2 regions of the Pedococcus soli genome follow, and region 2 is predicted to be linked to the other one. Evidence: riboswitches for the same ligand, from Rfam matches in the RefSeq annotation. Region 2 holds a riboswitch; the other holds the start of a gene.
What was found. Region 2 has a riboswitch for cyclic di-AMP ahead of ACYVKF_RS12205 (C40 family peptidase). Riboswitches for the same ligand answer to the same signal wherever they lie in the genome.
Positions count from the first base shown of each region.

Region 1: it holds a riboswitch for cyclic di-AMP, as region 2 does, so the genes downstream of both, ACYVKF_RS11665 (transglycosylase family protein) here and ACYVKF_RS12205 (C40 family peptidase) in region 2, are expected to answer to the same signal.

Region 1 is NZ_BAAGSF010000004.1:1,170,536-1,174,739, reverse strand. It holds gene ACYVKF_RS11680 (hypothetical protein) at 72-245, shown strand; gene ACYVKF_RS11675 (hypothetical protein) at 275-424, opposite strand; gene aqpZ (aquaporin Z) at 423-1,217, shown strand; gene ACYVKF_RS11665 (transglycosylase family protein) at 1,299-2,024, opposite strand; cyclic di-AMP (ydaO/yuaA leader) riboswitch at 2,055-2,148, opposite strand; gene ACYVKF_RS11660 (threonine/serine exporter family protein) at 2,366-3,913, opposite strand; gene ACYVKF_RS11655 (serine/threonine-protein kinase) at 3,865-4,204, opposite strand, start outside.
Region 2 is NZ_BAAGSF010000004.1:1,285,580-1,289,783, reverse strand. It holds gene ACYVKF_RS12215 (O-acetyl-ADP-ribose deacetylase) at 1-177, shown strand, start outside; gene ACYVKF_RS12210 (DsbA family oxidoreductase) at 183-860, opposite strand; gene ACYVKF_RS12205 (C40 family peptidase) at 1,019-1,777, opposite strand; cyclic di-AMP (ydaO/yuaA leader) riboswitch at 1,780-1,993, opposite strand; gene ACYVKF_RS12200 (metal-dependent transcriptional regulator) at 2,176-2,874, opposite strand; gene ACYVKF_RS12195 (MFS transporter) at 2,919-4,142, opposite strand.

The DNA.
Region 1 (4,204 bases), 120 kb from region 2:
CGGCGCTTAGGGTCGACGGAGGGGTTGGTCCGGTCCGGGTCACCACCTCACTCGACGAAAGGTCTGTTCACATGTGGGTCCTGTTCACCCGTCGCCTCCGGATGTGGCTGCTCGCGAGCGTGGCACTGCCCGTCATCGGCTGGCTGCTGGGCCGGATCGGTACTGCCATCGAACAGCGTCGAGGCTCCTCGCGCGTGTCGCGCACCCTCGTGAGCGCCGGTGACAAGGTGCGCCGCCGCCGGTAGGCGGGCGTAGCCGCCAAGACCCCAGCACCTCACCGACGGTCGACATCGCGGACGCCATACGCGACCGTCGGCACCGTGGTGATGCGCTTCACATGAGCAATGTGGCGTCGGGGCGTGCCGATTTCCTCCCGGAGCACGACGAAGTGGTGACAGCACTTCTGCAGGAAGGAAACCACCATGTCGACACCGTCGAAGGCCAGCCACTCCCCCGAGGAGTACGGACTGGGCCGCCGCGCAGCCGCCGAGTTCACCGGAACGCTCTGGCTCGTCCTCGCGGGCTGCGGCACCGCCGTCCTGACCGCGACCTCCATGGCTCAGGCCGACGGCTCACAGCTCTTCGTCAGCGTCGGCTACCTCGGTGTCGCCCTGGCGTTCGGCGTGGCCGTCACGACCATGGCCTACGGCCTGGGCCACATCTCCGGGGGCCACTTCAACCCTGCGGTCAGCCTCGGTCTGGCCCTCGCCGGCCGGCTCGGCTGGCGCGACCTGCCCACGTACGTGGCCTCCCAGCTGGCCGGTGCCGTGGCCGGCGCCGGGATCCTCTACGCCATCGCCTCGGGTCGACCCGGCTTCGACGTGACGACCGGCTTCGCCACCAACGGGTATGGCGCCCACTCACCCCAGGGCTACAGCCTGACCGCCGCCCTGGTCACCGAGCTGGTCCTCACCGCGGTGTTCGTCGTCGTCATCCTCGGTGTCACCGACTCCGCCGCCCCCAAGGGCTTCGCACCGCTGGCGATCGGGCTGACGCTGACGGTGATCCACCTCGTCTCGATCCCGGTGACCAACACCTCCGTCAACCCGGCCCGGTCGATCGCCCCGGCCCTGTTCTCCGGTGCCGATGCGCTCGGTCAGGTCTGGCTGTTCATCGCGGCACCACTGGCCGGTGCCGCCGTGGCAGCGCTGGTGTACCGCCGGCTGTTCGCAGCGCGGACCGCGCCCGCCGCGATGGCCGACGCCGCGCGGAGCTGACCGCAGCGCCGTCCACCACGTCGAGATGGGCCCGTCCGGAATTCCGGACAGGCCCATCTCGACGTGCGCGTGCTGGGTGCGTCAGTGGCGGTTGAGGTACGCCTGCAGGCTCCTGACCGTCGCGTGGTCGAGGTTGCGGGAGCCGTTCTTCTTGGCGCCGATCTTGGATTGCAGGGCGCGGATGGTCTTCGGGCCGATGGCACCGTCCGGCGTGGAGCCGACCTTGCGCTGCAGCTTCTTGACGTCCGAGTGCGAGATCGAGGCGTTGACCGAACCGCCGACCCAGCGCTCGATGGCGCGGTCGGTCTTCGGGCCGCGCACGCCGTCGACGACGAGCTTGGCGTGGGAGGACTGCTTGGCGGGGGCCTTGCGGACCGTGGAGCGCGAGGCGCGGCTCGTGCTGGTCGAGCCGGTGCTGGCTGCGCCCCCGTTGGCCCGGGTCAGGCCGGCACGGGCACCACAGGTCGGCCAGGCGCCGGGGCCCTGGGCGGCCAGCACCTTCTTGGCGACCGAGATCTGCTCGGCCTTGGAGGCCTGGTGCGCGTTGTTGGCGTACCGCTCGCCGCCGTAGGCGTCCCAGGTGCTCGGGGAGAACTGCAGCCCACCGTAGTAACCGTTGCCGGTGTTGATGGCCCAGTTGCCACCGCTCTCACAGGCGGCGACGCGGTCCCAGACGGTGGCCGCGGAGGCCGAGGTGGCGGTGGCCATGCCACCGGCGATGGTGGCGGCACCGGCGACGGCGACGCCGGCGAGGCGACGACGGACCGGCTGGGGCTTCCGGGCAGAGTGCTTCGGGGCATAGAACATTGCAGGGGGGTCCTTCCTGACCGGCGCCTGCGAGGTGAGCTGTCGGGCTCGGGCTGTCAGGTGCCCGGCCGGCGTGAGCCGGCTTCACCCCAAGACCGCCGGAGCGGTCGCGTTGGGTCCCCCGTCCTCGTCGTGCCCGGAGCTGTTCCGGTGAACCACCCGCCTGACGAGGCTCGGCGCTGCGGGTGGGCATTGGATTGGGAATGCGGTGGTGTGCAGTTGTCGGCGCGAATGCGCTGGTCAAAGGTAAGGCGCTGGCCCCCGGGCCACAAGCCGGTCCACGAAAAACGAACCGAAGAACGTATGGCGCATTCGTCCCTTTTGTGCCGGGCCGGAACTCGTCAGCGCCGTCGTACGCGCCGCTTCTGCACCATGCGGCGGTCGAAGGGTGCGGCCACGAACTCCCCGAGGACGCTGCCGGCTGCGATCGCCAGCAGGACGGCCATGGCGCCGAGCAGCGTCGTGATGCCGCCCTGCATCGACAGCGAGCCCGCGTTCGCCGAGGACCCGTTCACCATCTCGTAGAGGCCCCGGAAGATGGCCAGACCGGGCAGCAGGCCGTAGGACGCCGGGACGGCCAGCACCATGGCCGGCGCCCCCATCCGCAGCGCGATGAGCCTGCCGGCGAACCCGAGCACGGTGGCCGCGACACCGGCGGCGGCGAGCTGGCCGAGGGCGTCGAGCCGGTCCACGCCGAGGGACACTGCGACCCCGAGGGCCGACAGCGCACCGGCAGGCACGACGAGGTTGCGGCGACTGCGCAGCGACACCGCCCCCGACATGCCGACCACGAACGCTCCCACGACGGCCAGGGCCACCGGTGCGCTCAGGGCGCGCGTCGCCATGACGGAGGGCGAGACGAGCTGGAGGTCGAAGGTCGAGGTCAGCGCCAGCGTCACGGACAGCCCCGTCGCGACCCCGAGGATGATCCCGGCCGTCGTGAGGAACACCCCGAACATCCGGCCCGCGCCGGTCACCGAGTAGCCGGAGATGGCATCCTCGAACGCCGACGCGACGGTCCGTCCCGGCAGCAGCACGGTGATCCCGCCGGCCACGATGAACGCGAACTCCTCCGAGGACACCGGGATCCAGCCGTTGGCCCCCATGCTGAACGCACCCCAGGCGATCGCGGTCGCGAGGAACCCGCCGATGGCGCACTGGTAGAAGTCGGGGAGCCCGCGGCGTCCCGTGGCCCGGGCGGCATACCCGACGAGCAGGGCCGAGCCCCCGGCGACGAGGGACGCGACGATGCCCGCCCCGAGCATGAGGGCGATGGCGGCCGAGAGGACGCCGAGCGAGCCCCGCACCGCCCAGCGCGGCCAGAACCGCGGCGCCCGGCGGATCTCGCGCAGCCGGGCTGCCGCAGCCTCGAGGTCGTAGCTGCCGGCGACGAGGTTCTCGACGAACTCGTGCACCGCGGTGAGGCGGTCGAAGTCGCGGGTCGCGGAGCGGACGACGCGCAGCATGGTGATGGGCGTCCCCGAGGAGGACGTGCACTGCACGAGCAGGGACTGCAGCGTGATGTCGACCTCGAGGTTGTCGAGTCCGGCGGCCGCGGCGACGGCGATGACCGACGACTCCACCTGGGGCGCCCCCGCGCCGCACCGCAGCATGAGCTCACCCACCCGCAGCGCGAGGTCCAGGGACGCCCGCGCCTCGCGTTCCTCGGCGGCGGCCTGCCTGACGCGGGCGTTGCGGTAGGGCGTGTGCCGCAGCGAGTCGACCATCGGCAGCGTGTCGGTGATCTCCTCACCGCGCCAGATCCGGCTCTGCCGCAGGGCCGGTCGCTTGAGCGGCCGACGAGGCGGCAGGGCGGGCGGAGGGTTGACGCCGGTCGCCATCAGCGGTTCACGCCCGGCACGACCACGGAGGGCTGCTGGGTCGGCCACCACTGCACGGTGCCGCCCTGCTGCAGGCTCCAGACGACGAGGCCGGCCGCCCCGAGCAGGAGCAGGGCCACGACGACCCGGGTCGCCCGCGGTCCGGGACTGGTGCCACGGACGATGCTGCGCGAACCGCGCCGCAGGCCCGCGCCACCGGGTCCCCACCACGCCATCAGCCCGGCGACGACCGCACCGACGGCGACGGGCGCGGACCGGTCCGGTTCGGGTTGTCCGCCGGTCACGGCGACGATCGCGAGCGCGGCGCTGAACACCGCGCACACACCCACGACCAGCGGC
Region 2 (4,204 bases):
CCTGCCGTCAGCGCGGGCGTCTACGGCTGGGACGCCGACGAGGTGGCGCGCATCGCCGTGACAGCGGTGCGCGCGGACCTGGCCACCCGGTCCGGCGCAGCGCCGGAGATCGACCTCGTCCGGTTCGTGCTGTTCAGCGACCGGCTGCTGGCCGCGTTCGAGGCCCAGCTGGGCTGACCGGCTCAGGCGTCGGCCGTGGCCTGTTCGTCGTCATCGGCCGCAGCGGCCTCGATGAGCCGACCGAGGATCTCCACGGTGTGCACCCCCGACAGGCCCACCTTGTGGTTGCCCATGTAGAACGGCACCCCGGTGATCCCGAGCTCGCGGGCCGCCTCCTCGTCGCCACGGACCTCGTCGGTGTACTCGTCGCCGGCCAGCACCGCCGACACGCGTCGCCCGTCCAGCCCGGCCTCGGCACCGAGCCGCTGCAGGGTCTCGACGTCGTCGATGGCCTTGCCCTCGGTGAAGTGCGCGTTGAACATCCGCTCCAGGACCGCACCCTGCAGCGCCGGTCCACCCTGGGCCAGCCCGAGAGCGACGAGTCGGTGCGCGTCGAAGGAGTTGGACCGCAGCTGCTTGTCGACCTCGATGTCGATGCCGTCGGGGCGGCCCATCGTCGCCGGCCGCTCGGCCATCTCGCGGGCGCCGTCGAGGTCCGTGCCGTACCGCCCGGCCAACCACGCCAGGACGGTGTCACCCGTGCCCTTCGGCGTGCTGGGGTCGAGCTCGAAGGCGTGGTAGGTCACCGTGACCTCTGCCGGGTGGGCGCTCTCGGCGATGGCCAGCTCGAGGCGCCGCTTGCCGAGGTAGCACCACGGGCAGACCACGTCGGCCCAGACGTCGATCTCCACTGCGTTCATCGCTCCATCCTCACACGACGCCCTGCGCGGCGTCACACGGGCGGGCGGCACCCCACATCAGGCACCCGGCATACCGGTGGGCGCACGACGAAGGCCCCCACCGCGGTGCGGTGGGGGCCTTCGTGGAGCCGGAGGTCAGCCTCGGGGAGCGCGCAGGCTCAGGGGCGACCGTAGGTCACGCTGGAGGACCAGATGTCGCGCAGGGCGACGGCCTTGCCGGTGCGGGGGCTGTCCCACATCTTGCCGTTCCCGGCGTAGATGCCCACGTGGTAGGCCGGCGAGCCGAAGAACACGAGGTCGCCCGGCTGCGGGTTGGACACGGGGGTGGTGGCCTGGCGCTGGGCCTCGGCCGTGCGCGGCAGGTTGATGCCGAGCTGGCGGAAGACGTAGGCGGTGTAGCCGGAGCAGTCGAAGCCGGCGGGGGTGGTGCCGCCGTAGACGTACATGATGCCGGCGTACTGCGCGGCGATGCCGAGGACGCCACCGACGGCGGGACCGGACGGTGCGGCCGGGACGGTGGAGCGCTCAGTCGAGCGGCTCGCCGCGGCGGGGGCACGCGTCTGGGCGGCCGGCACGACCACGGGGCGGGCCTTGGGCTTCGGCTTCGGCTTGGGCTTCGGCTTGGCGGTGGCGCTGAAGCCGATCACGCCGAACGCGTCCGCGGCCTGGGGCGCAGCGGCCTCGGGAGCCTTCACGGCCACGGGGGCGGCGGTGGTGGCGGCCGTCCGGGTCGAGGGCTCGGCAGCCGGGGCTGCGGAGGCGGGGAGGGCGAAGGACGCCACGAGGCCACCGGAGGCGGCGATCACGGCGGATGTCTTCACGGCGGGCTGAGCGGCCTTGGCGGCGATGTCAGCGAGCTCGGAGACGGGATTGAAACGACCGGGCGCGCGATGGCGACCAGAGCTGTGTGAAGCCACGATGGTTGAACCTCCAGCGCCTACGAGGTGAGCTGTCGGGTTCGGGTGGAGGTAGATCACCCGGCCCTCGCGGTTTGCCACCCGACCTTGCGGGCGCTCACACGAGGACTTCACCCCAAGGACCGTCCGGAGACGGCCCGAAATTGGGTCCCCCGCTCCTGCCAAGCGGTGTTGCTGGTGGACCCGGGCGTGGTGACAGGACTAGGCGTTTCCACATCGGGCCAGCCTCTCCGGGGGGCGAAGAGACCTCGGCCACCGTACACAAGGCCTCTGGGAATGTCACGTTCGGGTCACGGCGGGTCAAGAAAACCCCAAGAAAGCGGTCGAAACGTGCATCGGTCCGTGAGGGCGCGGCTGGAGTTCGTGCTCAGCACCCTCGCAGGGCTACCACGGATGGCTCAGATGAGCGCGCCGAAGACGTGCTGCGCGACGTCGTCCGGCAGGGACACCGCGGTGGAGTCCGGAGCATCCTCCCGGACGGCGACCACGCGGCCGTCGGCACGGTGGACGCGCACCCGCTCCCCGGGCAGCAACCGGGCCACGGTGAGCAGGGCCAGCGCCTCGTGGTCGACCTGCACGGGCTCGCCGATGCGGCGCACCAGGACGACCTCGGGGTGCTCTCCCGCGAGCTCGGTGAGCGTCTGCAGGCCGGTGCGGAAACCCTCCATGGGCTCCTCCTCCCCGAGCTCGTCGAGTCCGGGGATGGGGTTGCCGTAGGGCGAGTCGTGGTGGTCCTTGAGCATCGCGAGGATCTTGCGCTCCACCCGCTCCGACATCACGTGCTCCCAGCGGCACGCCTCGTCGTGGACGTACTCCCACTCCAGGCCGATCACGTCGACGAGGAGTCGCTCGGCCAGGCGGTGCTTGCGCATCACGCGGGTGGCGAGCAGGCGACCGTGGTCGGACAGCTCGAGGTGACGGTCACCCCCGAGGCTGAGCAGCCCGTCGCGCTCCATGCGGGCGACGGTCTGGGACACGGTCGGACCGGAGTGCCCGAGCCGCTCGGCGATGCGGGCACGCAGGGGGACGATGCCCTCTTCCTCGAGCTCGAAGATCGTCTTGAGGTACATCTCGGTGGTGTCGATCAGGTCCGTCACAGGGCAAGCCTCTCATCTGGAGGCGTCAGCCGGGGCCGCCCTGCTCAGCCGCGGCGGCGAGAGGGGTCGAAGCGCGGTACCCAGTACCCCAGCCATCCCGTGCCGAGGAGCGCCAGCCCGCCAAGGGAGATACAGGCGGCGGCCAGCCCGGCCTCGGCGGTGACGAGGCTGATCAGGGCCGGGGCGCCGCTCCCACCGATCACCGACATGAACCGCCAGCCTCCGAGGAACTGCGACCGGCCCCACTCGGGGGCGCTGTCGGCGCCGAGGGTCATGACGATGCCCGACCCCATCCCGTTGCCGACGGCCGCGACGAGGGCGACCAGGGTCACCGCCACCGCGCTGTGGGTGAGCGGGAGGGCGAGCATCCCGATCCCCAGCAGCACGACGCAGGGCACCGCCACCCAGATGCGGCCGAACCGGTCCATCACCGAGCCGGCGGGGTAGAACAGGAGCATCTCCACGCCGGCGACGATCCCGAAGATGATGGCCGTGGTGCTCGCCGAGAGCCCGACGTACTCGGCCCACAGGGGGAGCAGGACCACCCGGGAGGACCGGGCCGCACCGATGACCATGATCCCCAGCCCGAGGGTGAGGTAGGTGCGCCGGTGGTCCCACAGCACCGTGGCGGTGCTGACCGGCGTCCGGTCGCGCGACTCCTCCTTGGCCTGGGCCTCGTGGGCGGCCGTCAGGTCCGGGCCGAACTGCACCAGGGCCGCGGCGGCGAGACCGGCAGCCACCGCGACGGCGAACCCGGCCCGCGGCCCCCAGGCGTGGATGATCGGTGCGCCGACGAACGGGCCGATGAACATGCCGATCCGGTTGACCCCGCCCAGGGTCGACATGGCGCGCGCCCGCATCGAGGCCGGCACCGCGTCGATGAGGTAGGCCTGACGTGCGACGAGGAAGACCGACGAGGTGAAGCCCATCGCGAAGACGGTGGCCATCAGGACGGCCAGTGAGGGGGCCGTCAGCGCGACGAAGGCTGCCACGGCGTCGACGGCACTGGCCCAGAGCAGGGCCCGGCGCTCCCCCACGCGGTTCACGAGTGCCCCCGCCGGCACGGCGAAGAAGAGCTCCGCGACCAGCCCGAGCCCCGCGGTGAGCGCGGCGACCGACTGGGACGCCCCCAGGTCGAGGGCGCTGAGGGCCACGATCGGCACGATCGCCCCCGCACCGATCGCCGCGATGACCGTCGGCCCGTAGGCCGGCACCGCGATGCTGCGCAGGCTGACGGTCGGATCGGTGGTGGCCTCGGGTCGTGACATCCCGCCCATTCTCACCCGTGCCCGCGTCTGCGGCTCCATGGGTCGGTGCCCCCGGCGCACCC